One region of the Rossellomorea sp. GCM10028870 genome, then DNA from elsewhere that is predicted to be linked to it. Evidence: a T-box and tRNA genes for the amino acid it is inferred to sense, from the RefSeq annotation. Region 1 holds a T-box; the other holds one or more tRNA genes.

Evidence for each region. The T-box of region 1 lies ahead of serS (serine--tRNA ligase). A T-box ahead of a tRNA ligase gene usually reads a tRNA of that ligase, here a tRNA-Ser.
Region 2: it encodes a tRNA-Ser, which carries the amino acid that the T-box ahead of serS (serine--tRNA ligase) is inferred to sense. The anticodon was not compared.

Annotation. Positions count from the first base shown of each region.
Region 1 covers NZ_JBHTGN010000011.1:5,227-20,165, forward strand. Annotated here, with positions in the region: gene ACFQWC_RS23035 (serine hydrolase) at 1-124, shown strand, start outside; gene pdxS (pyridoxal 5'-phosphate synthase lyase subunit PdxS) at 801-1,685, shown strand; gene pdxT (pyridoxal 5'-phosphate synthase glutaminase subunit PdxT) at 1,697-2,287, shown strand; T-box leader at 2,341-2,549, shown strand; gene serS (serine--tRNA ligase) at 2,598-3,875, shown strand; tRNA gene ACFQWC_RS23055 (tRNA-Ser) at 4,003-4,095, shown strand; gene ACFQWC_RS23060 (hydrolase) at 4,190-4,549, opposite strand; gene ACFQWC_RS23065 (deoxynucleoside kinase) at 4,810-5,478, opposite strand; gene ACFQWC_RS23070 (deoxynucleoside kinase) at 5,462-6,118, opposite strand; gene ACFQWC_RS23075 (glycoside hydrolase family 18 protein) at 6,360-7,646, opposite strand; gene ACFQWC_RS23080 (cysteine hydrolase family protein) at 7,724-8,263, opposite strand; gene tadA (tRNA adenosine(34) deaminase TadA) at 8,347-8,841, shown strand; RNA gene ffs (signal recognition particle sRNA large type) at 8,940-9,203, shown strand; gene dnaX (DNA polymerase III subunit gamma/tau) at 9,377-11,065, shown strand; gene ACFQWC_RS23100 (YbaB/EbfC family nucleoid-associated protein) at 11,095-11,418, shown strand; gene recR (recombination mediator RecR) at 11,430-12,026, shown strand; gene ACFQWC_RS23110 (YaaL family protein) at 12,044-12,262, shown strand; gene ACFQWC_RS23115 (pro-sigmaK processing inhibitor BofA family protein) at 12,325-12,588, shown strand; gene ACFQWC_RS23120 (glycerate kinase) at 12,701-13,855, shown strand; gene ACFQWC_RS23125 (PaaI family thioesterase) at 13,925-14,404, opposite strand.
Region 2 covers NZ_JBHTGN010000006.1:202,238-217,176, reverse strand. Annotated here, with positions in the region: rRNA gene rrf (5S ribosomal RNA) at 107-223, shown strand; tRNA gene ACFQWC_RS21670 (tRNA-Val) at 233-308, shown strand; tRNA gene ACFQWC_RS21665 (tRNA-Thr) at 334-409, shown strand; tRNA gene ACFQWC_RS21660 (tRNA-Lys) at 439-514, shown strand; tRNA gene ACFQWC_RS21655 (tRNA-Leu) at 550-634, shown strand; tRNA gene ACFQWC_RS21650 (tRNA-Gly) at 644-718, shown strand; tRNA gene ACFQWC_RS21645 (tRNA-Leu) at 728-816, shown strand; tRNA gene ACFQWC_RS21640 (tRNA-Arg) at 847-923, shown strand; tRNA gene ACFQWC_RS21635 (tRNA-Pro) at 930-1,006, shown strand; tRNA gene ACFQWC_RS21630 (tRNA-Ala) at 1,014-1,089, shown strand; tRNA gene ACFQWC_RS21625 (tRNA-Met) at 1,165-1,241, shown strand; tRNA gene ACFQWC_RS21620 (tRNA-Ile) at 1,246-1,322, shown strand; tRNA gene ACFQWC_RS21615 (tRNA-Ser) at 1,340-1,432, shown strand; tRNA gene ACFQWC_RS21610 (tRNA-Met) at 1,469-1,542, shown strand; tRNA gene ACFQWC_RS21605 (tRNA-Asp) at 1,649-1,725, shown strand; tRNA gene ACFQWC_RS21600 (tRNA-Phe) at 1,777-1,852, shown strand; tRNA gene ACFQWC_RS21595 (tRNA-His) at 1,875-1,950, shown strand; tRNA gene ACFQWC_RS21590 (tRNA-Gly) at 1,971-2,044, shown strand; tRNA gene ACFQWC_RS21585 (tRNA-Ile) at 2,054-2,130, shown strand; tRNA gene ACFQWC_RS21580 (tRNA-Asn) at 2,140-2,214, shown strand; tRNA gene ACFQWC_RS21575 (tRNA-Ser) at 2,219-2,309, shown strand; tRNA gene ACFQWC_RS21570 (tRNA-Glu) at 2,316-2,387, shown strand; gene glgB (1,4-alpha-glucan branching enzyme) at 3,213-5,072, shown strand; gene ACFQWC_RS21560 (glucose-1-phosphate adenylyltransferase) at 5,089-6,246, shown strand; gene ACFQWC_RS21555 (GlgC family sugar phosphate nucleotidyltransferase) at 6,288-7,316, shown strand; gene glgA (glycogen synthase GlgA) at 7,313-8,758, shown strand; gene ACFQWC_RS21545 (glycogen/starch/alpha-glucan phosphorylase) at 8,748-11,153, shown strand; gene ACFQWC_RS21540 (TraR/DksA C4-type zinc finger protein) at 11,193-11,954, opposite strand; gene ACFQWC_RS21535 (1,4-dihydroxy-2-naphthoate polyprenyltransferase) at 12,069-12,992, opposite strand; gene ACFQWC_RS21530 (isochorismate synthase) at 13,296-14,702, shown strand; gene menD (2-succinyl-5-enolpyruvyl-6-hydroxy-3-cyclohexene-1-carboxylic-acid synthase) at 14,695-14,939, shown strand, end outside.

The DNA.
Region 1 (14,939 bases):
ATCTGTTGTTGCTGTAGATGGGGTTGAAAAAGCAAACTGGTTTGTCCTTTCAATGAGAGCTGTAGGTGGTTTCTTCGGGGACATCTGGAACTCGGTTACATCAACGGTTAAAGGCTGGTTCTAATACCCCCTTAGGAAATGATTCATTCAGCACCAAGACTTTTACATTAGGACAAGTCTTGGTGTTTTTTTATAGGCAGGGTGATAAAGAGGCATCTTCCTAAGAGCACCTTTAGAAGTTCCCAAGAAATACATGCAAGGCCTGACCAAGCCGCTTCCGCTTTTCGTCTTGTCCAGCTCCAGGGCTTAGAGGCTCGAGGTCATAAGCCAAACATGCCAAAAAGGCAAAGAACGCCTTTCCGGCATGTTCGTCTTATGCTTGTCGCCTCTGGGCAAAGCCCTTCCGCTTTTCAAGATGTCCAGCTCCAGGGCTTAGAGGCTCGAGGTCATAAGCCAAACATGCCAAAAAGGCAAAGAACGCCTTTCCGGCATGTTCGTCTTATGCTTGTCGCCTCTGGGCAAAGCCCTTCCGCTTTTCGAGATGTCCAGCTATAGCGGCTAGTCCCTCGAGGTCATAAGCTAAATCGACCAAAAAAGCAAAGAGCGCCTTTCCGGTCGATTCATCTTATGCTTGTCGGGCCTGACCAAGCCGCTTCCGCTTTTCGTCTTGACATAAGTCTTTTTTTATTGTTTATTTAGCAGTAGGGTTACATAATCATTCCGATTGTTTTAGTCGCGTTTTCTTCCTTATTTGGATGGAAATGGGACAGGCATGGGATAAATATAAGGGGGATATAGATATGATGAAGACTGGTACAGATCGTGTTAAAAGAGGTATGGCTGAAATGCAAAAAGGCGGCGTTATTATGGACGTTGTGAATGCAGAGCAGGCAAAAGTTGCTGAAGCTGCGGGTGCAGTTGCAGTAATGGCTTTAGAACGAGTTCCAGCAGACATCCGTGCTGCAGGTGGGGTAGCAAGAATGGCAGACCCTCGTATTATTGAAGAAGTTATGGGCGCTGTGTCGATTCCAGTAATGGCGAAGGCTCGTATTGGTCATATTGTAGAGGCAAGAGTTCTTGAATCAATGGGTGTTGATTATCTTGATGAGAGTGAAGTATTGACGCCAGCTGATGAAGAGTATCATTTAAATAAAAGAGATTTCACTGTTCCATTCGTATGTGGGTGCCGTGATTTAGGTGAAGCTGCCCGCCGTATTGGTGAAGGTGCATCTATGCTGCGTACAAAGGGTGAGCCTGGAACAGGTAACATCGTTGAAGCGGTTCGTCATATGCGTAAGGTAAATGCTCAAGTACGCAAGCTTGTGAGCATGAATGAAGACGAGATCATGACAGAAGCGAAGTTACTGGGAGCTCCATACGAATTATTGTTAGAAATTAAAGAAAACGGCCGTTTACCTGTTGTAAACTTTGCTGCAGGCGGAATTGCAACACCAGCTGATGCGGCTCTTATGATGGAATTAGGAGCTGACGGAGTATTCGTGGGTTCTGGTATCTTCAAATCAGAAAACCCTGAGAAATTTGCAAGAGCTATTGTAGAAGCGACTACTCATTATCAAGATTACAAGTTAATCGCAGAGCTATCAAAAGAGCTTGGTGTAGCAATGAAGGGAGTAGAAATTTCTTCTATCTTACCTGAAAACCGTATGCAAGATCGTGGATGGTAAGGTGTGATTCTATGTTGAACATCGGTGTATTAGGACTTCAAGGTGCCGTCAGAGAGCATGTTCGTTCAATCGAAGCTTCTGGTGCCAAGGCAATCGTCATTAAGCGTGTAGAACAGCTGGAAGAGATTCAAGGTCTGATCATGCCAGGCGGGGAAAGTACGACCATGAGAAGGCTGATTGATCGATACGGCTTTATGGAGCCGTTGAGACAATTTGCTGCAAATGGCAAACCGATCTTCGGGACGTGTGCGGGACTGATTCTCTTAGCGAAGCATATTGTCGGGTATGAGGAACCTCATTTAGGTGTGATGGACGTAACGGTCGAGCGTAATTCCTTCGGTCGTCAGAAAGAAAGCTTTGAAGCGGATCTTTCGATTGCTCATGTTGGAGAAGGGTTCAATGCCGTTTTCATCCGTGCCCCTCATATCGTGGAAGCGGGAGAAGATGTTGAAATCCTCGCAAAGCATAATGGTCGAATTGTCCTTGCTAGACACGGACAATTCCTCGGTTGTTCTTTCCATCCAGAGTTAACGGATGATCACCGTTTAACTTCCTTCTTTGTTGAGATGGTGAAAGAAAGCATGGAAAAAACAATCGCATAATTTTATTGCAAAATGGAAAACATTGTAGTAGATTATGAAATAACCAATAAAAAATTAAATCGTTGATAGGAAATAGTAGTAAAGAAGGCTTGCTTTAGAGAGTCGGTGGCTGGTGAGAATCGACGCAAGAGCTTTATGAATCCATCCTTGAGTGAAGTACTGAATGAAGTAGGTATTTTCGGTGATTCCGTTACCATCTCTTAAGAGGAAGATGCTCTGCGTCTTCAATTAGGGTGGCAACGCGGAAACCTCCGTCCCTTTTACCAGGGATGGGGGTTTTTTATTTTTTTATAAAAAAGGAGAGAATCTCATGTTAGACATTAAGTATTTACGTAACAATCTGGAAGATGTAAAAGCCCGTCTACAACATCGCGGTGAGAACCTGGAGGATTTCGGTAAATTCGAAGAGCTTGATAAAAGAAGAAGAGAGCTGCTTGTGGAAAGTGAAGAATTAAAAAGCAAACGTAATGACGTATCACAGCAAATTGCCCAGCTAAAGAAAGAGAAAAAGGATGCTCAGGACCTGATTGTTGAAATGCGTGAAGTCGGGGCCATGGTGAAAAAACTGGATGATGAATTACGAGGAATTGAAGAGGAGTTAGAGCGCATCCTGCTTTCCATCCCTAACATTCCACATGAAACTGTACCAGTTGGTGAAACTGAGGATGATAATATAGAGGCCCGCAAATGGGGAGAGATCCGTGAGTTCGATTTTGAGGCACAGCCTCACTGGGACATTGCAACAGGCCTCGGGATCCTGGATTTCGAACGAGCCGGGAAGGTGACCGGAAGCCGCTTTGTTTTTTATAAAGGGTTAGGAGCAAGACTAGAAAGAGCCTTGATTAACTTCATGATGGATCTGCACATGGATGAGCATGGATATACAGAAATGATCCCTCCATTCCTGGTGAATCGAGCGAGTATGACAGGAACAGGTCAACTTCCTAAATTTGAAGAAGATGCGTTTAGAATAGAAAGCGAGGATTATTTCCTGGTTCCTACAGCAGAAGTACCTGTAACCAATTATCACCGCGATGAGATCATGAAGGGTGAGGAGTTACCTGTAAGCTATGTAGCGTACAGTGCAAACTTCCGTTCTGAAGCGGGTTCTGCAGGCCGTGATACACGTGGTTTGATCCGTCAGCATCAGTTCAACAAAGTAGAGCTTGTTCGCTTTGTGAAGCCTGAAGATTCTTATGATGAGCTTGAGAAGTTGACAGGTCATGCTGAAAAAGTCCTTCAGCTACTAGGTCTGCCATATCGAGTGCTATCTATGTGTACAGCGGACTTAGGTTTCACGGCTGCCAAGAAGTATGACATTGAAGTATGGATTCCAAGCTACGGAACTTACCGTGAGATTTCTTCTTGCAGTAACTTTGAAAGCTTCCAGGCAAGACGAGCGAACATTCGTTTCAGAAGAGAAGCTAAAGGGAAACCTGAACATGTTCATACATTGAATGGATCTGGCTTGGCAATCGGACGTACGGTTGCCGCTATCTTAGAAAACTATCAACAAGAAGATGGGTCAGTCGTGGTTCCAGAAGTACTTCGTCCATATATGGGTGGAGCAGAAGTCATTAAAGCATAAGACAAAACTGAAGATGGAAGACAAACAAAAGGTGCCTCACGAATTATTGTGAAGCACCTTTTGAATTTTTTTCGGAAATATGCTTGACTCTATTTGTACACCATGGTATTATAGTTCTTGTCGATACGGAGGAATACCCAAGTCCGGCTGAAGGGATCGGTCTTGAAAACCGACAGGGGTGTAACAGCCCGCGGGGGTTCGAATCCCCCTTCCTCCTCCATTGATTTTTTTATAACCATAGCGCATAAACATTGGAGATAGAATTCGTTACATATTATATGTAACGAATTTTTTTAATTTATACATATGACCGTTTACTTAAGGTTTTCGATGTCCTCTCTTAGGTGAGGATCGGAAGTATGGCCAAGTACACCTATTTCTGTAATATGTTTCCGTGCTTCTACGTCACCCAGCTTAAAGATCATTGAATAAATGTTTTTCATCGATTGATCATATTGATCGTCCTCTGGTGAATTGTGATATTGGCGGAAAGGAACCTGAGCCCGTCTCATGGTCGACATGTCATCATCATAGTTATCGTTAAAGAGCATTTTAAGCTCGTTCACTTCGGTTGGGGTAGCGAATATGCGAAAGCTTGGACTGGCATTTTGATTCGGATCCTGCAGGATATCCCCGCTGCTTATATCTACAAAATAAGTTCGTTTCGATTCCATGATTAATCCAACTCCTTATAAATCTGTTTGTTTGTACATATACCTCTTTTTGGCTGGAAATAAACGGATGGATGTTTTCCGGCCACCATAAAAAAAGACTACTCCTGCCGCAAAGCACAGAGTAGTCTTTTTTTCTATATTCTGATCCAGTTTCGGCGCCTAGTCCCTCGAGGTTATAAGACAAGCCATCCAAAAAGCCGCCTTTCCGGAAGGCTCGTCTTATGCTTGTCGAGCCAGGCCAAGGCGCCTCCGCTTATCGTTTAGCTCTTCAGCATTCTCGTCTGTTCAATGAAATACCCGATTCGTTCAACGATTGGTTCGATTGAGTTTTGATCGTTCACCAGGTCGTATTCGCTGATGTCCAGTCTGAGTACTGGACAGGCGTTAAATGAGTTGATCCAGTTTTCGTAACGCTCATGCATTTCTTCCCAGTAGGCAACAGGTGTTTGTTGTTCCATTGGGCGGCCGCGCTCACGGATGCGATCAACGACATTATCAATGGATCCTTCAAGGTAGATCAGAAGATCAGGGTGAGGGAAGTATGGTGTCATGACCATGGCATCGAAAAGGCTTGTATAGGTTTCATAATCGATTTCGCTCATATTCCCTTTTTCATAATGCATGCGGGCAAAGATGCCTGTATCTTCATAGATGGAACGGTCTTGAATAAAGCCTCCACCGTATTCAAAGATTTTCTTTTGTTCTTTGAAGCGTTCTGCTAAGAAGTAAACTTGAAGGTGGAAGCTCCAGCTTTTAAAGTCCTGATAAAATTTATCGAGGTACGGATTGGTATCAACTTTTTCAAATGACGTTCGGAAACCCAAGGCATTGGCCAAGCCGTTTGTCATAGTGGATTTACCGACGCCGACTGTACCCGCAATGGTAATCACGGCATTGTTCGGGATCCCGTATTTAGTGCGAAGATTCATGATAGTGAACTCCTTTTTTTAGTGTAGTCTCTAATTGAGTGAGAATGTGTTCCAGGTCCTCTTTATTTTGAACGAAGTCTATGTGGTCGCCATTGTAGCGAAGAACAGGGATATCAGGGTGAGTTTCTTCGAATGTATTCATGTATTCTTCATAATCTAACGATAGCTGCTTTAGATAAAGAGGGCTGATTTTCTTTTCAAAGTCTCTTCCTCTTTTTTCAATGCGCTTTAAAAGGGTATCAAGACTTGCGTTCAAGTAGATCACAACATTGGGCCTCGGCATATCCGACGTTAGGATCTCATAAATATTGTGATATTTTTTGAACTGCTGTTCATCCTTCAATGTACGCTTAGCAAAGATGATGTTTTTAAGAATATGATAATCTGCTACAACAGATTTGTTTTGAGATAGGTAGTGTTTTTCAATATCCTCTAGCTGTTTGTAACGATTGCATAAGAAAAACATCTCTGTTTGAAAGCTCCACTCTTCGATGTCATCATAGAATTTATCTAAGAACGGGTTTTCATCCACAATTTCTTTTAGTAAGTGGAAATGAAAGTGCTCAGAAATCGCTTTTGCAAGAGAGGTTTTTCCTATTCCAATCGGACCTTCAACGGTAATGAAAGGAATGCGCCCCATTAATTTTCCTCCTCATATTACGGCAATCTTTTCTTGTGTGAAAAAATAAAAATAAAAAATTACGACAGGAATTATTGTAACACAATAGATGGATGGTTTGTTTAGGTTATTTCCAAGGATTTTGAAATTATGCTACGTTCACTATATCGACTTTAAGTGGCCAACTATTAAGGAAAAGACAAACAAAAAGCTGATGGACAGGTGTTTATAGATTCACCTGTCCGTCAGCTTTTAGTATTTATTATCTTTTTACAACATTGAAATTGTCGGATATTAACAACCAGTTCTGAGGGAAGGAGAGCCCGAGCTTCCAATAGCTCATTCCCCTTAATTTTAACTCTTTCATGAGATCAAATTTCGCTTGGATGCTCCGGGCATCTTCAAACCATACTTCATGATCTTTTCCGGTGCTTGCATCCCGGTATTTAAAGAAAGGGGCCTGTGCTTTTTGATCATACTGAATCGGGACGTTATTGTCGGCGGCAATCTTGATTGCCTGTTGTGGACTGATGGCTTTCGCTGTACTTCCTTGTACAAAAGGGAGGGTCCAGTCATATCCATATAAATTTTGCCCCATGAGAATCTTGGATGGAGGCATTTCTGAAATGGCGTATTCAAGCACTTCCCGAACAGGTCCGATAGGGGAAACGGCCATGGCTGGACCACCGCTATACCCCCACTCATAGGTCATGATCACGACGAAGTCGACGATTTCACCGTGAGCTTTATAATCATGTGCTTCATACCACTTTCCTTTTTGATCGGCACTGGTCTTGGGAGCCAGGGCGGTTGAAAGCAGCCATCCTTCTTGATTGAACCGCTGCTTTGCTTTTCGTAAAAATTGGTTGTAGGCTTCTTTGTCCTGTGGACGTAAATATTCGAAGTCGAAGTGAATGTCCCTGAAGCCATATTTCTTGGCGGTTTGGACAACATTATCGAGGAATTTATTCTGGATTGCCTGGTCGGTTAGCAGGATTCGCCCAAGTTCATCACTGAACGTTCCTTCTTCTTGATTGGTGATGGCCATCATTAACACATTATTATTATCTTTCCCTGTTTGAAGCAAATTTCCAAGGGGTGGTTCCTGCAGTGTTCCATCCCGTTTGGCTTGGAAGCTGAATGGAGCCAGGTAGGTGAGATAAGGAGCTGCTTCTTTCGCGCTTTCTTCCAGGTTTGGGGCCACTTCTTTTCCGTAGGGTTCAACATACCCATTAAATTCAGCCCTTACTTTAGGCTTCTGTGGAATATATAATCGAAACCCTACCTGCAAAGGTTGATTGGGAGAAATTCCGTTCACTCTTGCCAGCTCCTGATAGGGGACACCTGTCTTCTGGCTGATCGCCCAAAGACTATCCCCTGGTTGCACAAAATAAAAACTTCCTATAATAGGGATAACCAATGATTGGCCAATCACTAAGTTATCAGGGTTTGGCAGTTCATTGGCGTCTACTATATCCTTAACTGTTGATCCATACGCTTGAGCGATACCAAATAATGATTGGTTTGATTGGACAACATGAATTTGCATAAACAGACCCTCCTATATTTCATTCACTATATTCAACTTATGAAATGAAAGAGGTGGATATGTTTTTTGAGTGAATTTTATAAGATCTCATCGGTCGGTTCTATCCTTGCTTTTAATACGTTTTTCATCATCGTTAACGCATAGTGATTATCTTCATCACTGACTGACGCAATGGCATCAGAGGGCACAATGAGGTTAAACTCTCTCATATAAGCATCGTTTGCTGTAAAGAGTACACAGATGTTTCCTGCAATACCCGTGATGATAAGATTTTTTACAGACAGGTGATGCAATAGTGTATTTAAAGCAGTACCATAAAAAGCGGAATGTTTAGGTTTAATGAGAAAAAAATCTTTATCCGTCGGCTGGAGCGGCGTCATGATGCTATCGCTGACTTCATTATGGCATTTCTTATAGATCTCTTTGTAATCTGCTTTCCAAAGCTCATAATGGTCGTTAATATAAATGGTAGGATGCTGATGTTTGGTACAATAGTGACGTAATGAGTTAATCGGTTCAACAATATTGCTGGTATGGCTCGCCAGTGTGTGACCGTGTTCGAAGTCGAATGGATTCATAATGTCTATAACAAGAAGAGCGGTATCTTTAGGTATCATGTTGAAAGCCCCTTTCTCTTATAGTTTGGAGTGAATGGGGATATTTTATAAAGAATAGATAAATAAATTTGCGGGAGTATATAATGGGTATAAGAGAAGAACGATTTATGATGGAAGCACTAAAAGAAGCGGAAAAAGCGGCAGCGATTCAGGAAGTCCCGATCGGAGCGGTCATTGTAATGGGTAATGAAATCATCGCCCGTGCTCACAATCTGAGAGAAACGAGTCAAAATGCCATCACCCATGCCGAGACATTAGCTATCCAAGAGGCATGTGAGAAGCTTGGCACTTGGAGGCTTGAGGGCGCAGAGCTTTATGTCACACTTGAACCGTGTCCTATGTGCAGTGGAGCCATCATCCTTTCCAGAATTGAGAAAGTCATTTACGGGGCAAAAGACCCAAAGGCAGGCTGTGCGGGAACGTTAATGAATCTACTTGTGGATGATCGATTTAATCATCAGTGTGAAGTAGTACCAGGAGTGCTGTCGGAAGAATGTGGTGGAATCCTTTCCCGTTTTTTTAAGGACCTGCGAGAGCGGAAGAAGCAGGAGAAGAAAAATAGGACTTCTGGATTGTAAATAACTTACAGCATTCCATCATTGCTTTTTACCGTAAATCCTAGTATACTTAATCTTGCGTCGCACTAATGACGCAACTAAATATGGTATCAATTTTGCCGTGCTAGGTGGGGAGGTAGCGGTGCCCTGTACTCGCAATCCGCTCTAGCGAGACCGAATTCCTTTCCGAGGCTCGCACTCTGTAGGGCTGCCTCAAGTAAGTGGTGTTGACGCCTGGGTCCTGCGCAATGGGAATCCATGAACCATGTCAGGTCCGGAAGGAAGCAGCATTAAGTGGAAGCTCCCATGTGCCGCAGGGTTGCCTGGGCCGAGCTAACTGCTTGAGTAACGCCTATGGATGCTTGTCGACGAAAGGTGCACGGCAGTTTAATAAATAAACAACAACTCATCCTTTATCGGGTGAGTTTTTTGTATGTAAAAGGGTTTTATAGACAAAAGAGGTCATCCTGAATTGATCTCCGGTTTTCTTTGTAAAAGGGATTTAAATTACGTTATAATAGACACTATAGTACATAAAACAAGAGGGGGGAGTATTTTGGCATATCAAGCTTTATATCGTGTGTGGCGTCCTCAGTCATTTATTGATGTAGTTGGACAGCAGCATGTAACGAAAACGTTGCAAAATGCCCTCCTTCATCAGAAGATTTCTCATGCCTATTTATTCTCCGGACCAAGGGGAACAGGGAAAACGAGTGCAGCGAAGATTCTGGCGAAAGCAGTTAACTGTGAGCGTTCTCCTGTAGCCGAACCCTGTAATGAATGTGATGCCTGTAAAGGAATTACCGACGGTTCGATCCCGGATGTCATTGAAATCGATGCTGCTTCCAATAACGGGGTGGAAGAGATCCGGGACATACGGGATAAAGTCAAATATTCTCCAAACGTAGTCGAGTATAAAGTCTACATCATAGATGAAGTTCATATGCTGTCTATCGGAGCATTTAATGCGCTGCTGAAAACCTTAGAGGAACCGCCTAAGCACGTCATCTTTATCCTGGCGACTACAGAGCCGCATAAGATTCCCCTTACGATCATTTCACGCTGTCAGCGTTTTGACTTCAAACGAATTACAGCCAGGGATATTGTGGGACGAATGAGTCATATTGCCACAGAATCAGGTGTGAATTATGAAGAAAATGCCCTAACGATTATCGCAAGGGCAGCTGAGGGTGGAATGCGTGATGCCCTAAGTCTTCTCGACCAAGCTATCTCCTTTAGTCAGGATCAGGTAACGGTAGACGATGCCTTGACTGTAACAGGGGCTGTTTCTCAAGGCTATTTAAACACCCTTGCGAAAGCGATTTTGGAAAGAGATGTCACAAGTGGATTAAGTGCGCTGGAAGAACTGTTGTTCCAAGGTAAGGACCCGGCAAGGTTCGCAGAGGACTTTATCCTTTATTTTCGGGATATGCTGCTATACCAGACGGCTCCTAATCTTGAAGAATCACTGGAACGTGTCATGCTCGATGATGATTTTAAAGAATTAGCCGGACAAACCCAGGCTCAGCAGATTTATCAATATATCGATGTCTTGAATCAGGCCGGTCAGGAAATGAAGTTCACCAATCATGCCCGTATCTACCTCGAGGTTTCCATTGTTAAGCTTTGTCAAATGGAAGCACCGGCAGCGGCTTCCTCACCTGAAGTGAACGATATGATGAAAAAGATCAAACTTCTTGAAAAAGAGGTTGAACAGCTGAAGGCGAATGGAGTCAAGGTTCAAGCAGAGCCGGCTTCACAACCGGCGAAAAAACCGATCAGGGCAAAGAAAGGCTTCCGGGCTCCTACGGGAAAAATTCAGGAAGTACTCCGGACGGCGACGAAAGAAGATCTCAATCTGATCAAGAGCCGCTGGGGAGATATGGTCGAAACATTGAACCAGCGTCAAATGCGCTCACAATCAGCACTGTTAAATGATGCTGAACCTGTAGCAGCTACAAACGGCTCATTTGTGTTAAAATTTAAATACGATATTCATTGTCAGATGGCAATGGAGAATCAAGCTTTCACTTCAGCGATTGCTTCCATACTGGAAGAGCTTACAGGAAACAGCTATGCAGCGATTGGGATTCCTGAAGATCAGTGGATGTCCATAAGAGAAGACTTTATCCGAAACTCTAAATCAGAAGATGGAGAATCATCTGGTGAGGATCAAGGTGAAGACTCACTCTTGAAGGAAGCTGAAAAGCTTGTCGGTATGGATTTAATAGAATTAAACGATTAATCTAAAAAAAATTAACTGGAGGTAATAATATGATGCGTGGAAATGGTAATATGCAAAATATGATGAAGCAAATGCAAAAGATGCAAAAGAAAATGGCGGAAGCACAAGAAGAATTAGGGGAAAAGCAAATTGAAGGAACAGCTGGCGGCGGAATGGTGACTGTTATCGTTTCCGGTCACAAACAAGTAATCGATGTAAAGATCAACGAAGAAGCTGTTGATCCGGATGATGTAGAAATGCTACAAGATTTAGTCCTTGCAGCGACAAACGATGCACTGAAGAAAGCAGACGAATTAACGAACTCAACTATGGGTCAATTCACTAAAGGAATGAACCTACCGGGAATGTTCTAGGAGGCAATACGATGCATTATCCTGAGCCTATATCGAAGCTGATCGACAGCTTTATGAAATTGCCGGGAATCGGGCCGAAAACTGCGGCCCGACTGGCTTTTTTTGTTCTTAGTATGAAAGAAGATACTGTCCTTGATTTTGCCAAGGCATTGGTCAATGCAAAGCGTAATCTAAGTTACTGTTCCGTTTGCGGTCACATCACCGACCAAGATCCATGTTATATATGTGAGGACCAAAGAAGAGATCGCAGCATCATCTGTGTGGTTCAAGATCCCAAAGATGTCATTGCAATGGAGAAGATGAAAGAATATAACGGACAATATCATGTGCTCCACGGAGCCATCTCCCCAATGGATGGGATTGGACCCGAGGACATCAATGTTCCGGATCTGATAAAGCGTCTTCACGGTGACGAGGTCCAGGAGGTCATCCTCGCTACCAACCCGAACATAGAAGGGGAAGCGACAGCAATGTACATCTCACGTCTCGTCAAACCATCAGGTATCCGAATCACGAGGATTGCCCATGGTCTTCCTGTCGGTGGAGATCTTGAGTACGCAGATGAAGTAACGTTATCGAAAGCTCTTGAAGGAAGAAGAGACGTTTAACGAAGGAGAGGATACCTATGTTTTTCCGAAAAAAAGGAAAGCTGAAAAAAGAGTATGACCAATCCTTACTACACGTTTTAGACGAAACCAAGGATCATTGGAATCAGCAACGTTCCATCGATGAGATGAGTGTGGATTATAATCTGAACATCCACTGTCATTCGAAAATAGCAGAAGCTAAATATTTTTTTCTCTTTAGAGAAGCAAAACATAGAAAGATCGTCATAAAAAGGTAGACAACCCTCATATCCTTTCAATAAGAGACTATTTATGTTCTATGTTGAGAGGAGAGAAGGGTATGAGCCCAGTTATCGTCATTGCGGTGATCAGCGGACTGATTGTACTTCTATTGGCCACCGGCACACCCATCAAGCCACTTCGGTTTGTCGGACAAGTTGCCATGAAGGTCATGATCGGAGCACTCTTTTTATTTTTCCTGAACGCCTTTGGCAGTCAGTACGGAATCCACGTTCCTATTAATTTAGCAACCTCATCTATTTCAGGGATTTTAGGTATTCCCGGAGTAGTGGGACTAACCGTCATTCAGATGTGGATCCTATAAGGATCAATAGAATAGTAAGAAGAAAGGCAGTCGAAGTATCAGGTGGGATTTTTTCTTACCTCTGATCTTGGCTGCTTTTTTACATAGAAAAGACAGAGGAGGCGGGAGAACTATGAAAATCGTCATTGCACCGGATTCCTTTAAAGGTTCCATGACAAGTAAAGCAGCGGCCGAAGCGATTCGGAGAGGGATTCACCGTATTAATCCTACACACCAAACAGTCATGATCCCGATGGCAGATGGTGGTGAAGGAACGGTTGATGCCATGATGACCATCATGAATGGGGAAACACGATCGGTTCAAGCGAGAGATCCCCTGGGACGTAAAATCTCAGCAGCTTTTGGGTGGGTATCTGAAACAAAGACAGCCGTAATTGAAACGGCAGCAGCATCCGGGCTTACTTTGTTAACAGAAAGTGAGTTGAACCCGGGCGTGGCCTCTACATTCGGGACCGGTGAGCTTGTGAAATCCGTTTTAGACCTTGGAGCAGAGCACGTTATTCTTGGGTTAGGAGGGAGTGCAACCGTAGATGGAGGGGCAGGGTTCCTGCAAGCGTTAGGAATCCGTTTTTTCAATAAGAAAGGACAAGAACTCGAAGCTGGAGGAAGCATGCTGGGGAAAATTGACTCGATTGACTCCACTAAACTCGACCAAAGGCTTCAGGCCGTTAAGTGGACAGTCGCTTCAGACGTAACGAACCCTCTGTTAGGGAATGAAGGGGCTGTGACCGTGTTCGGACCGCAGAAGGGTGTCAAACATGAGAAACTTGCAGACTTTGAAAGAGGCATGGAACACTTTGCTGAAAAGGTAGTTGAACATACGGGACTGGATTGCCGCCTCGATCAAGGAAGTGGAGCTGCCGGTGGGCTTGGTTACTCCCTTCACTCCTTTTTTCAACCAGTTTTTAAGAGCGGATTAAGTATTATCGCAGAAGAGAGCTGCCTGGAGTATCACTTGAAAGATGCGGCACTCGTTTTGACTGGGGAAGGGAAGATCGATGCACAGTCCCTCTATGGAAAGGTACCCGTAGGCATCGGGAGATTAGCTTTAAAGTATGAAGTTCCGGTAGCTGTGTTTGCAGGGAAAATAGAAGGGGATTTAGAGCAAATTTATGCTGAAGGTATACAGTTACTGCTTCCGATCGTTAGTCAGCCTATGTCTTTAAGAGTTGCAATGACAAGCGGAAGCATTTTGTTGGAAGAATCGGCTTCAAGGTTGATGAGGACATATGAATTATTTGCCGAGATGAGAAACAAACCAGTTTAATTTTGTATATTAATAGTGCCCGTCCTTCCTTCCGGGGTGGAGGGGGGACTGGCACTTGCTGTTTTTACACTATTCACTTAAAAACGTTTTTGGCATCACAACAGCTACTACTTCACCACGAGCACACAATTTCCCCTCCGCAAATACTTCTGTTTCCACCCTGAATTTCTTAGGATGAACTTCATGAACCGTACCAACTGCTTTTAATGGGACATGATGAGGTGTCGGTTTCATAAAATCCACTTGTAAGGAAGCGGTGACAAAACGTGGAGGCTCTTGACCATCACCGATTTCTCCACCGTTCTTTCTATGAAGAATAATCGCAGCTGAACCAGTGCCATGGCAATCGATTAAGGAAGCAACCAACCCGCCATATACGAAGCCCGGTAAAGCAGTGTGTTCCGGTTTAGGCGTGTAGATCGTGACCGTGTGACCATCTTCCATTCCAGTACGAAAATGATGCCCTTCCTTATTGAGTCGGCCGCAGCCATAACACCACGCAAAATCATCTGGGTAATCATCCTGGATGGCACGAATGACTTCGTTCATTGTATATTCTCCCTTCAACACAAACTCTTTCTCTAGTACTCTTCTATAAACGTGCTGAAATCCCTTTATTGGATTGATATATGTGATCTCTATGTTTTTAACATAAGTTCTGCAAGGCTCTGTCAATTAGTGTGTGCTGGATGGTGAGGGGAACTGCTCCGCTTGCAGCTAGCGTTCGGCCGAGCCTCCTCAGCTTAGCCGAACGGGGTCTCGGCACGCCCGTACTTCCACAGGAGTCTGCGCAGTTCCCCTCACCATCTTTAATAGGATCTTTGTGCAGAGCTTCAAGGTGTACCAGAAAACAAAATAACTAGAAAAAATAATTCTGCTTCATTAAGACAAACAATCTCTACTTACCTTAAAAGAGATTGTTTGCTAAAAAGCTTGTTTTAATTGTTTTCGATTAAGGATTCATGCTCAGAAAGTTGATTCTCGCTGCAGGATGATCGACTCCTGCGGGAATAGCTGGACAGGTGAGACCCCGGAGGCGCAGCCGAGGAGGCTCACCGCCAGCCCCGCGGAAAGCGAGCATCCT
Region 2 (14,939 bases), on a different contig from region 1:
TAGTTTTCAGGGAATGAATTTTATAAGAAAATATAAAAAAAAGCCTTGAAAAAATATATCTACACGATATAATAATACTTGTCCTTAAAAAAGAGACAAGAAAATGTCTGGTGACAATGGCGAAGAGGTCACACCCGTTCCCATGCCGAACACGGAAGTTAAGCTCTTCAGCGCCGATGGTAGTTGGGGGATCTCCCCCTGTGAGAGTAGGACGTCGCCAGGCTTTATATTTGGAGGATTAGCTCAGCTGGGAGAGCATCTGCCTTACAAGCAGAGGGTCGGCGGTTCGATCCCGTCATCCTCCACCATTTTTCATTAGTGGGTAATTAATATGCCGGTGTAGCTCAACTGGTAGAGCAACTGACTTGTAATCAGTAGGTTGGGGGTTCAAGTCCTCTTGCCGGCACCATGTTGGTTTTGAATTTCATCTTTTGAGATGAGCCATTAGCTCAGTTGGTAGAGCATCTGACTTTTAATCAGAGGGTCGAAGGTTCGAGTCCTTCATGGCTCACCATTGATTTTTGCATTAGCAAAATATCAATCATACATGCGGGTGTGGCGGAATTGGCAGACGCACCAGACTTAGGATCTGGCGCCGCAAGGCGTGGGGGTTCAAGTCCCTTCACCCGCACCATTATATTTCGCGGAAGTAGTTCAGTGGTAGAACACCACCTTGCCAAGGTGGGGGTCGCGGGTTCGAATCCCGTCTTCCGCTCCAGAAAATTTTGCCGGGGTGGCGGAACTGGCAGACGCACAGGACTTAAAATCCTGCGGTAGGTGACTACCGTACCGGTTCGATTCCGGTCCTCGGCACCATTGATTTTTCGGAAGGAAACGACATATTTTGCGCCCGTAGCTCAATTGGATAGAGCGTTTGACTACGGATCAAAAGGTTAGGGGTTCGACTCCTCTCGGGCGCGCCATATTATCGGGAAGTAGCTCAGCTTGGTAGAGCACTTGGTTTGGGACCAAGGGGTCGCAGGTTCGAATCCTGTCTTCCCGACCACTTCTTTGGGGCCTTAGCTCAGCTGGGAGAGCGCCTGCTTTGCACGCAGGAGGTCAGCGGTTCGATCCCGCTAGGCTCCACCATGTTTTTTTACGAAAGTAAGATAAACTTCATTGGTTTTATGAAAGTAAAAAAATATTTTTGATATTATGTTTCTTGGCGGTGTAGCTCAGCTGGCTAGAGCGTACGGTTCATACCCGTGAGGTCGGGGGTTCGATCCCCTCCGCCGCTACCAAAAGGGACCTTTAGCTCAGTTGGTTAGAGCAGACGGCTCATAACCGTCCGGTCGTAGGTTCGAGTCCTACAAGGTCCACCAAGTACCATTTTTATTACGGAGGAATACCCAAGTCCGGCTGAAGGGATCGGTCTTGAAAACCGACAGGGGTGTAACAGCCCGCGGGGGTTCGAATCCCCCTTCCTCCTCCATATTTACTTTTATGGTGAATTCCTTACTCATATCGTCGCGGGGTGGAGCAGTTCGGTAGCTCGTCGGGCTCATAACCCGAAGGTCGCAGGTTCAAATCCTGTCCCCGCAATACCATTTTTGACTTAGGATAGGGTAATCCTTGATGAGTCACGCATGGATAGTTATTTTCGCTATCGCGAGGTAATGAAACCTATTTTGCTTACGCAAAAAGCTTTGGTCCGGTAGTTCAGTTGGTTAGAATGCCTGCCTGTCACGCAGGAGGTCGCGGGTTCGAGTCCCGTCCGGACCGCCATTTTCTTTAAATAAGATTATGGTTCATAATTAAATATTTTACTCTAAGTAAGGCTCAGTAGCTCAGTTGGTAGAGCAATGGACTGAAAATCCATGTGTCGGCGGTTCGATTCCGTCCTGAGCCACCATTTTCTATTTGAAGACATTATGGCGATTGTGGCGAAGTGGTTAACGCACCTGATTGTGGTTCAGGCATTCGTGGGTTCGATTCCCATCAGTCGCCCCATACTTTCTTATTTAAATACCGCGGGTGTAGTTTAGTGGTAAAACCTCAGCCTTCCAAGCTGATGATGAGGGTTCGATTCCCTTCACCCGCTCCAATTATTTATGGGCCTATAGCTCAGCTGGTTAGAGCGCACGCCTGATAAGCGTGAGGTCGGTGGTTCGAGTCCACTTAGGCCCACCATTTCATTATTCCGCAGTAGCTCAGTGGTAGAGCTATCGGCTGTTAACCGATCGGTCGCAAGTTCGAATCTTGCCTGCGGAGCCAATATGGGGAAGTACTCAAGTGGCTGAAGAGGCGCCCCTGCTAAGGGTGTAGGTCGGGCAACCGGCGCGAGGGTTCAAATCCCTCCTTCTCCGCCATATTATGGCCCATTGGTCAAGCGGTTAAGACACCGCCCTTTCACGGCGGTAACACGGGTTCGAATCCCGTATGGGTCATCTGAAAAAAGACTATCATTTTTGATAGTCTTTTTTTTTGTACAAAGTAGTAGAATTAGTGGTTATTTTATTAATAATAGAAGAAAAAATGACTAAATGAAGAGAGTTAATTGAATATGGAGGCAGATCGGGACTAAAATAAGCGGTTTTACAAGAGAAACGCATGCTTCTATTTCTCTACGAAGGATATATTATCGACTTCTCCACATATATTATCGACTTTTCCCAATATATTATCAACTTCTGCACTTTTCTTTTCAGATCCAATTTTTCAATACAATAAACGGAGGATGGGAACATTCAGTCAGTGATCATCGAAAAGTAAATGGCATCAATCACCTCTTAATCTCTTCATTAAACTTCTCAAGCTCTTCAATAAACCCAACCTCCTTTAAAGACTAAACTATGAATGCTCCCTCCTTAATTACCCATCCGGGACCATTAGAACATGTTTCATTCACCCTACTAATCACCATAAGCATGCAGGCGCCTGATGCATTACGCCTTCTCAATCACTCCTTAATTCGACACCGCCATCCTTCTCACAATCAGCCAGAAACGATACAAAATACCGGAATCCTTCTGCATTTACTGCAAATTTCACATTTTTTAATTAAAAAACTTTCGACAAATTCCGCTATGAATTCAACATGATTCCCCTATGTTCTTCCAATGTAAACCTTATCATTTAGTAAGACTTTCCAATAGTGAACCATTTTATCAAATGTATGTAGGAAATTGTCGTAATTGAGCGACGATAATAAAGAGGATTTTGATGAACTTGAAAGAAAGTAGTAAGTAGATTGAAAAAATGTAGGTGAGATGATGAACGCAATGACCATATCAGATTATGATGTTTTTTTGTTTCATGAGGGAAATTTGCAGCAGGCCTATCAGTTTATGGGTTCACATGTGAGAAGAGACTCTACTGGAACCTATACAGAATTTTGCGTTTGGGCACCGAAAGCAAGACATGTTTCATTGGTTGGATCTTTTAATCATTGGAATGGAACAGGGTATGAACTTACGAGGCGGAATAACGAAGGTTTATGGACAATTCGCATTGATGAGAATCTATCGGGAGAAACGTATAAGTACGAGATTACGACTCCCTCAGGTTCAAAGAAGCTGAAGGCGGACCCCTATGGGTTTGCTTCTGAGAAGCGTCCAAATACTGCAAGCGTCGTGTATGAGCTGCAGGGGTTTTCATGGGAGGATGAGGAGTGGCTTGAGCATCGAGCCAGTTCGACGGTCTATGACAAGCCTATGGCAATTTACGAAGTGCATTTAGGCACATGGAAAAAGAAAGCAGGGAAATTTCTTTCCTATAAGGAATTAGCACAGCAATTAATTCCCCATGTGAAAGAACAAGGATTTACACATATTGAGTTGCTTCCTGTCACGGAGCATCCGTTTGATCGTTCTTGGGGGTATCAAGGTACTGGTTATTATTCTCCGACTAGTCGCTATGGCTCACCTCATGAATTGATGGCGTTCGTCAATGAATGTCATTTACATAATATTGGCGTGATATTGGATTGGGTCCCGGGTCATTTTTGTAAGGATGCTCACGGGTTATATGAATTCGATGGTTCGTTTGCTTATGAGTATGGAGAGGAAAGGGACCGTGAGAATTATACGTGGGGAACGGCGAATTTTGATTTAGGTAAGGGAGAAGTGAGAAGCTTCCTGATTTCGAATGCCCGTTTCTGGATGGACCTGTATCATATTGATGGATTCCGGATTGATGCAGTGGCCAATATTATTTACTGGGCTAACCAGGGAGAGCTTGCTCCCAATGAAGGAGCCATACAGTTTTTGAAAAACTTGAATATGGCAGTGTTCGAGTATGATTCTTCGATTTTGATGATTGCAGAGGATTCTACAGACTGGCCACAGGTGACGTCTCCTGTTCATTATGGAGGACTTGGCTTTAATTATAAGTGGAATATGGGATGGATGAATGACGTCCTTAAATATATGGAAACAGACACGTCTGAAAGAAGGCATGTGCATTCTCTTATAACATTTTCATTGTTATATGCGTACTCAGAGAATTATGTGCTTCCCTTTTCCCATGATGAGGTGGTACATGGGAAGAAGTCATTATTGAATAAAATGCCAGGTGATTACTGGCAGAAATTCGCTCAATATCGTCTGCTCCTGAGCTATATGATGGCTCATCCAGGGAAAAAGCTTCTGTTTATGGGAAGTGAACTTGCCCCGTTTTCAGAGTGGAAGGATTTAGAGGAAATAGATTGGCATTTATTGGATTACGAATTTCATCACAAATTCAACTCATATTTTAAAGAGCTTATGCATTTATATAAAGGTGCTGAACCATTATTTCAAATGGATCATCGTTCAGAGGGATTCGAATGGGTGGATGTGGATAATCGAGAGCAGCAGATTTTCTCTTTTATCAGAAATGGGAAAGAGAAGGGGGATCATCTTGTGGTGATCTGTAATTTCAGTCCTCGTGTGTATCATCAGTATAAGGTAGGAGTCAATAAGGTTTCTTCTTATGAAGAGATTTGGAATAGTGATGATGAACGATTTGGTGGTTCACATCAGGTGAATCCTATGCCTCTTACAGTGCACAACGAGTCCTACCATGGAAGAGAAGGATATGTGGAAATGACGATTCCACCATATGCAGCCGTTTATTTAAAACCAATAGATTGAAAGGGGAGAGAAAAAGATGGCAAAAGGTAGATGTGTGGCCATGTTATTAGCAGGTGGAAAAGGGAGCCGTTTAAGCTCATTGACGAAGAGTCTGGCGAAACCAGCCGTTCCGTTCGGAGGAAAATATCGTATTATTGATTTCACATTAAGCAATTGCACAAATTCAGGGATTGATACGGTGGGTGTCCTTACTCAGTACCAGCCGTTAGTATTAAATTCTTATATTGGAATCGGAAGTGCATGGGATCTTGACCGTAGAAATGGGGGAGTGACCGTACTGCCACCTTATGCTGAATCATCTGAAATGCGTTGGTATACAGGGACGGCGAGTGCCATTTATCAAAATATGAATTACCTTGAGCAATATGATCCCGAGTATGTGCTGATTCTATCAGGAGATCACATTTACAAAATGGATTATAGTAAAATGCTTGATTATCACATCGAGAAGAAAGCGGATGTCTCGATTTCCGTCATTGAAGTAGGCTGGGATGAGGCAAGCAGGTTCGGTCTTATGAACACCAATGAGGAAATGAGAATTACAGAGTTCGAAGAAAAGCCGGCTTTTCCTAAGAGTAATCTTGCTTCGATGGGAATCTATATTTTCAATTATTCCGTACTGAAGGATTATTTGGAGATGGATGAGCGTAATCCCGATTCAAGCCATGACTTTGGGAAGGATGTTATCCCTTTACTGCTTGATGAGAAGAAAAAGCTGATGGCCTATCCGTTTAAAGGGTACTGGAAGGATGTCGGAACAGTTAAGAGCCTGTGGGAAGCGAATATGGACTTGATTGATGAGGAAAATGAGCTGAATCTGTTCGATCATGACTGGAGAGTGTATTCAGTGAATCCGAATGAGCCGCCTCAATACATTTCTGAAGAAGCGCTTGTTGAGGGGTCTCTTGTGAATGAAGGATGTACGATTGAAGGGACGATTCGTAAGTCCGTCCTGTTCCAAGGAACAACGGTGAAAAAGGGAGCACATGTAAGCCGCTCAGTCGTTATGCCGGATGCGGTCATTGGGGAAAACGCCTATATTGAACAGGCGATCGTGCCGTCGAATGTCAAGGTTCCGAACGGCCTATGCATCATGCCGGAAGAAGGATCGGATGAAATTATCCTGGTTACGGAATCATTCATTGAAACACTACTGGAACAAGAAAAAGTGTAAAGGTTGAAGACCCACATTACAACTTAAGAGGAGGAAGTGTTTTGAAAAATACAATGCTTGGCGTTATTGATGCTACTAGTTATTATGATTCGTTGGAGGATTTACTGTTACATCGTTCATTAGCTGCTCTTCCAATTGCCGGGAGATACCGCTTGATCGACTTTGTACTCTCTAATATGGTGAACTCAGATATTGGTTCCGTTGCGATTTTTCCTAAGTTTCAATACCGTTCCCTTATGGACCATCTTGGATCTGGGAAGAACTGGGATCTGAATCGGAAGCGTGATGGGTTGTTTTTCTTCCCGGCACCAGGATTAGAGGCGAATGAAGAGGGTGTGGGTTCATTTAATCACTTCGCTCATCACTTAGACTACTTTTATCGCAGTACCCAGGAATACGCATTGATCAGCAATTGCTTTACATTATGCAATATTGCCTATCAACCGGTTCTTGAACGCCATATCCGTATCGGCTGTGATATAACGGAAATGCGTCATAACGGAAACTCTTTAGATATGTACCTGGTGAAAACTTCTACACTCATTGATTTGATTGAGAATCGAAGTGAAACAGGCTATACGTGTATGCAGGATGTTGTGGATGATATGGACAGCGGATTTAAGGTGTGCGGCTATGAGCATGAAGGATTTGTTCAAACGATTGATTGCATTGAAGAATACTATGATGCCAGCATGAAACTTTTGAATCTATCTTATTGGAAAGAATTGTTCAAAAAGGATTCACCTGTCTACACGAAGGTAAAAGATGAGCCGCCAACACGCTACACTTCAGCTGCAAGTGTGAAAAATAGTATCATCGCCAATGGATGCTTCATAGAAGGCCAAGTGAAGAATTCTACGATGTTCAGAGCGGTCAAGGTAGGGAAAAATACGATGATTTCGGGTAGCATCATTATGCAGAAGAGTCAAATTGGAGATAACTGTGTACTAGAGAATGTGATTTTAGATAAAGATGTGAGAATCGAAGATGGCGTCAAGCTTATCGGAGATCCAAACAATCCAATAGTCATTCGCAAAGGGATGATTCAAGGAGCGCTGATGAATTCGTGAAAGTGTTATTTGTAGTATCTGAGTGTGTCCCTTTTATTAAATCTGGGGGCTTGGCGGATGTTGCCGGCGCTTTGCCTAAGGAATTAAGAAGTTTAGGGACGGATGTCAGGGTGATCCTGCCTAAATACGGTGGGATCCCTCATGAGTTTCGTTCAAAAATGAAAAGGAAGAAAGAGTTCTTCGTGTCAGTCGGCTGGCGGAATCAGTATTGTGGAATTGAAGAGTACAGTGAAAATGGAGTAACGTATTATTTCGTCGATAATGAATACTATTTTAATCGGGATCGTTTATACGGATATTTTGATGACGGGGAGCGATTTGCGTATTTTACCAGAGCGGTGCTGGAAAGTATTGCTGTTCTTGATTTTTATCCAGATGTGATTCATTGTCATGACTGGCACACGGGAATGGTTCCATTTTTATTAAGAACCGAATACCAGGAGAGACCGGGTTATTCGTTTATCCGCAGTGTGTTCACCATTCACAATCTTCAATTTCAGGGGATTTATCCTAAACAGGTGATGACTGACTTATTAGGCATTCACGATAAGTATTTTCATCACGAATACCTTGAGTTCTATGGAAATATCAATTTTATGAAGGGTGCTCTGATTTCTGCGGATTTTGTTACCACGGTGAGTCCTACATACAAAGAGGAAATTCTGACGCCTTATTACGGGGAAAAGCTTCATACTATTTTAGGGCAGCGATACAACCAGTTATTAGGTATTTTAAACGGTATTGATGATGAAGTGTACAATCCTGATGATGGAGAGTTTCCTTACTTTAGCGGCAATCTCCATGGAAAGAAGAAAGCGAAACTTCACCTGCAAAAAAGCTTGGGGTTAGAAGAGAATGAAGGAATCCCTCTTGTTTCCATCATTTCAAGATTAACGAATCAAAAAGGGCTGGAACTAGTAAGGGGAGTATTTCATGAAATGCTCCAGGAAGAAGTTCAATTTGTCCTCCTGGGAACAGGCGATTGGGAGTTTGAGCAGTTCTTCAGGGAGATGGAATGGACCTATCCGGATAAGGTCAGAGTGCAAATCGGATTTAATGAGGAACTGGCAAAACAGATCTATTCTGCCAGTGATATATTCCTGATGCCTTCTAAGTTCGAGCCGTGCGGACTGGGTCAATTGATTGCCATGAGATATGGAGCCCTGCCGCTTGTCCGGGAGACCGGTGGATTGAACGATACGGTGGAATCCTATAATGAAGAAACGAAGACAGGGAACGGTTTTTCGTTTAAGAACTTTAATGCCCACGATATGCTCTACACTTATCGAAGAGCTCTATCGTATTTCTACGAAGATCCGGAAACATGGAATCATATTGTACGAACTGCAATGAATAAGGATTATAGCTGGGCGCAATCGGCCTTTAAGTATAATCAACTATATGCTGACCTGGTATCAAGGAGTGAAAGCCATGTTTTCTGATCCAATTGAATTTAAAGAAATGTTTCTGAAGAAGCTTGAAATGATGTATGGGAAGACGTTTCCTGAATCCACCAGTCAGGATCAGTTTTTCACATTAGGTCACCTTATACGGGAATACATCTCCATGAACTGGATTCATACGAATGAGCAGTACCGGTTCAGTAAACAAAAGCAGGTGTATTACTTATCGATTGAATTTCTTCTGGGGCGTTTGCTCCGCCAGAACCTGATGAATTTAGGAATCTACGATATTGTGGATAAGGGATTGAAGGACCTGGGAATAGACCTTGCTGAAATGGAAGAGGTGGAGCACGATGCAGGACTCGGAAACGGCGGTCTGGGTCGTTTGGCTGCATGTTTCCTCGACTCATTGGCTTCCCTTAATCTACCTGGACATGGCTATGGAATCCGTTACAAGCATGGTTTATTTGAACAAAAGATCGTCAACGGTTTTCAGATGGAGCTTCCGGAGCAGTGGCTGCGTCATGGACATGTATGGGAAGTTCGAAAGTCAGATCTTACCGTCGAAGTGCCTTTCTGGGGTAAGGTGGAATCTTATACGGATAATGATGTATTGAAGTTTCGTCATGTGGATGCAGAAGTAGTAGCGGCCGTTCCTTATGATATGCCTGTAGTAGGGTATGAAACGTCGACGGTTAATACCCTTCGATTATGGAGTGCTGAACCCGCTGCCTATAAAGCCGGGAAAGATATGATGAAATACAAGCGTGATACGGAAGCGATCACAGAATTCCTTTATCCTGACGATACCCATGAAGAAGGGAAAATCCTGCGATTGAAACAGCAGTATTTCCTTGTATCAGCAAGCATCCGTTCGATTCTTGATTCCTACCTTTATCGAAATGGGGACCTGAAGGAACTGCATGAGAATATATCGATCCATATCAATGATACTCATCCCGTTCTCGCGATTCCAGAACTGATGAGGGTCCTGCTTGACGAATATTCCTTCGAATGGGAGGAAGCGTGGGAAATCACGACGAATACATTTGCCTATACGAATCATACGACGCTTTCAGAAGCATTGGAGAGATGGCCGATCCGTATTTTCCAACCTCTGCTGCCCCGCATCCATATGATCGTGAATGAAATCAATGAGCGATTCTGTCAGGAATTGTGGAAGGAATATCCCGGTGAGTGGAAGCGGATAGAGGATATGGCGATCATCTCCCATGATGAAGTGAAAATGGCTCATCTGGCGATTGTAGGAAGCTTTAGTGTGAATGGCGTGGCAAAGATTCATACTGAAATCTTAAAGCTTAGAGAAATGAACTTATTCTATCAATATTATCCTGATAAATTTAATAGTAAGACAAATGGCATTACACATAGAAGATGGCTATTGAATAGCAACCCGTCTCTGTCGAATCTGATATCGTCTTCCATAGGAGATGGGTGGATTAAAGATCCAGGTAAGTTAGCGGACTTGAAAGAGTATCATCACGATACGGCGTTTCTTAAGGACCTGTATGATGTAAAACAGGAAAATAAACGGAAGCTTGCAGATCGAATTTTTGAAAGTAATGGAATCGTCGTGGATCCTACTTCGATTTTTGACATTCAAGTGAAGCGGCTCCATGCGTATAAACGCCAGCTGATGAATGTTTTACACATTCTTCATCTCTATAATCGCTGTGTGGAAGACCCAAGCTTTGATTTTCATCCGCGAACGTTCATTTTTGGTGCGAAAGCATCCCCGGGGTATTACTATGCGAAGAAAATCATAAAGTTGATTCATTCTGTAGCGGATCTGGTGAATGACCACCCGCTTGTAAAAGGGCGGATTAAAGTCGTATTCCTGGAAAATTACCGGGTTTCATTAGCTGAAGAAATCATTCCTGCAGCTGATCTGTCAGAACAGATTTCTACAGCCAGCAAGGAAGCATCCGGTACTGGAAATATGAAGTTCATGATGAACGGGGCTTTGACCCTTGGAACATTGGACGGGGCTAATATTGAGATTCTTGAGCAAGTAGGGAAAGAGAATATCTTTATATTTGGATTAACGGCGGATGAAGTAATGAAATATCAGCATCACGGTGGATACTATGCCATGGAGTATTTCCACTATGATACCCGCATTAAGAAGGTGTTGAATCAATTGATTGATGATACACTTCCAGACGCAGGTGACCATTTTGAAACCATCTATGACTCCTTACTGACCGAGAATGATCAATTCTTTGTTCTGAGGGATTTCGATTCCTATGTAAGGGCTCACGAGCAAGCAGGAAAAGCGTACGAAAATAAAGAGCATTGGTCACGAATGTGCTTGCAGAACATTGCAAACTCCGGCTATTTCTCAAGTGACCGGACGATTGAACAGTATGCGAAAGACATCTGGGGCATTTCACAGGGCAGTTTAATAAAGTAAAAGAAGGCTTGGGGAAAAGTTTCCCCAAGCCTTTTTAAATTATTTCTTCTTATCAGAAATATAACTGTCGCCATCTTTATACGGAATGTCACCCAATGTGGATTCCATATTATTTTCATCCAGCATATCCTCGTATTCTTCATGGGTTTTCGAAGGATATGCTTTACGATTGGAACCTTCCATATCGGTTCCGACAAAGGATTCGAAATCCTCGGTGAATCCTTCGGAAGTGTCCTCATCCTGATACAATTCCGAGTAGTCTTCATAATCACCTTCGAAGTCAGAAGGTGTTTCAGATGTCCCGAAGCGTCCTACTTCCTGAAAGCTGTCTTGATCATCACGGACATTACCATCTGTTTCATGTCTGAATTCGTTATCAACAGGCGGCTGCAGTACATCTTCCTCTACGGGTCTATCCTGAGGTGTCGATTGTTCCGGTGAATGATCTTTACAATAAAGTGTCGTTGGAATGACTTCCAAACGCTCAAAAGGAATATCCTGGCCACACTCTTTGCATTGACCGTATGTTCCTTGGCTTATCGCCTGCAAAGCGCGTTGAATTTTATTTAGTTCGAGCTTGGCGTGATCATCTATGGCGAAATCCTTCTCTCGTTCATATAACTCTGTTCCCATGTCGGCAGGATGGTTATCGTAAAGGGAGAGTTCACCTGAGTTATCCCGTTCATTTGTATGGTGAAGATTATCTAAATCCTGATGAAGATGTTCTTGCAACTGTTTTTCCTGCTGAACCAATTCTTGTTTTAATGTCTGTTTTTGGCTGTCTGTTAGCAATTTCTTCACATCCTTCATTATGTTCGCTTAAATAATGTACTAACCATACTTTATCCGAAAGTGGGGTTGTTAAAACATAAAAAAAAGAGTCGTCCCGAAATGAAGGGGCGACTCTTGATTTTTTTAAAGCATATATGCAAGTAATAGTCCAATGGATAATAGGAATCCAAAGATGGTGTTCGTTTGTGCGGTGGCTTTCATGGCGGGCATCATTTCGATCGGCTGTGATTTGCCGATGAATCCTGTCGTTGCCTTGAATGCTTTCGGAATACTTAGAAAGGCAACGAATAGCCAAGGTGATGAAACGCCGGCAAGGACCAGTCCGACAATCCAGCCATAGGATACGACAAACATGCCGCCCAAAAGGATGATCGCTCCTTTTCTTCCTAAAAGAATCGCGATGGTTTTACGGCCGTTTTCTTTATCACCGTCCAGGTCGCGGATGTTATTCGCTAATAGAATGGCGCCGACTAAAATGGATACGGGAACAGACAATAGGATGCTGTCACCATTGATATATCCAGTTTGAATGTAGAACGATATGAGTATGATCACAAGTCCCATAAAGAAACCGGCTACGATTTCTCCAAAAGGCGTGTAAGCAATTGGCATAGGTCCGCCAGTATAAAAGTACCCCGCTGCCATGCACACTATACCTATGAGTGCCAGCCACCATGTGCTATTAAGACAAATATAAATTCCTAATAAAAGGGCGATTCCGTACAGTGAAAAGGCGAGGTTTATGACCGTGGATGGTTTAACTCCGTTCCGGACGATTGCTCCACCGATACCGACCGAATGCTCTGTATCCAAACCTCTTTTATAGTCATAATACTCATTGAACATATTGGTAGCAGCCTGGATGAGCAAGCAGGCAATGAGCATGGCTGCAAACAGTGATAAACTGATCTTGGTAAATTGCAGAGCTAGTACAGTCCCCAGTAAGACAGGTACAAATGCTGCTGTAAGAGTGTGAGGCCTTGTAAGCTGCCACCAGATCTTCCACCCTTTATCTGATTCCAACACGTTGGATGCTTGTTGTTCCATCATATTCTCTCCCTTACGCAATAAGGAATTTTCAGAAAACATTACAATTCCTTTACAGATTAAAGTGTAGGTAAAGGGAAGAGGACTGTCAATCATTTTTTAAAAATCTGTGAAGGTGCTATTTTCCAGTAATTGAGGACTTTTACAACGCTTTTGGTTTCTCAAAAGGGGAAAAAGGGTTTATTATATATAATAAGGATAAATATTGTTAACATGTCTTAAACTCCGTTGACACACCTTAAAGACAGGTGTATCTTAAAATAAGTTTGAATATCGTACGTGATTTTGTTTGGGGGAATTCAATTGGTTACCATTCATAAAACCAATATTGAAAAAGCATATGATACAGCCAAAATGAAGGCTAAACAATTACATCACCCCGTCCTTCTCAGCATAGTGGAGGAAGTCGATGCAGTCGATCCTCTTTCTTTTTATTATGGAGGAAGCTCTTTTGTTGGTGAGCGTTTTCTATGGAAGGACCGTGATCATACCATCTCGCTAGTAGGGATTGGAGCGGCTCATATATTGTCTACAAATGAGATTGAAGAACGATTTTTTACGGTTGAGAATGAGTGGAAGCGCTTAATTGTAGAGTCTGTCGTTGTCACTGGGGAAGAAATTGCAGGCACAGGACCTTTGTTATTTGGCGGCTTTAGCTTTGATCCGCTTAAATCTATCGGAGAAGAGTGGAGGCAATTCTCGAACGGTACGTTTCAATTACCTATGTTTATGCTGACAAAGCCGGGAAAAACCAATTATTTAACGGTGAATTTCATTTGTCATCCGGATGAGGAAGAATCATTATTCTATGATTGCATAAGAATCAAGGATGAACTTCTTGCCAATGCAAGGATGCCTATTATTCCTGAACAGCCCCAATGGCTGCAAAATAGGGATATGAAGCCTGAAGAATGGAAGGATTCTGTTCAAAATGTGGTGAATCGTTTAAAGCAGGGTGAAATGGATAAGGTAGTGCTTGCCAGAAAATGTGAAGTGTCGTTTGATACCCAAGTGTCATCTGATTTTGTATTGGATAATTTGTGGAAGCAGCAGCCGGACAGCTTTGTCTTCAGCTTTGAGAGGGAAGATAGCTGCTTTATCGGAGCTACGCCCGAACGCCTCGTGAAGAAATCGGGAGAAGAAATTCTTTCCACCTGTTTAGCAGGATCGATTGCCCGCGGGGAATCGTTGGAAAGTGATGAGAAGCTGGGCGAAGAGCTCCTGCTGGATGAAAAGAACCGTTATGAGCACCAGCTCGTGGTGGAGAGCATTCAAGACGCTCTTACACCTTTTTGTGAAACATTGACGATTCCGTCTTCGCCTCAACTGATGAAGCTGAAAGACATTCAGCATTTATATACTCCTGTCATTGGACAGGCGTCTGAACATACATCTCTTATCAATCTGGTGGAAAAATTACATCCAACCCCTGCATTAGGCGGGGTACCAAGGGATAAGGCATTGCATGTGATCAGAGAAGAGGAAGCTATGGATCGTGGTTTGTATGCGGGTCCTGTCGGCTGGATCGATGCCTATGGAAATGGTGAGTATGCCGTTGCCCTTCGATCAGGTCTACTTCAGAAGGATAAGGCTTATTTATATGCAGGGTGCGGAATAGTGGCAGATTCTCAGCCGGAAAGTGAATTTAGAGAAACACAAATGAAATTTCGACCGATGCTAAGGGCATTAGGGGGAAACATAAATGATTGATGAACATCAGCAGCATTTAACACATTATTTAGCGGCATTTATTGAAGAATTAGTTGGAAATGGAGTAGACGAAGTAGTCATTAGCCCTGGCTCTCGATCTACTCCTTTGGCGTTATTATTCGCCCATCATCCAGAGGTAAAGACGTACATTAACGTAGATGAACGTTCTGCTGCGTTCTTTGCTTTAGGGGTTGCGAAGGCAAAGAAAAAGCCGGTAGCCATCCTCTGTACATCCGG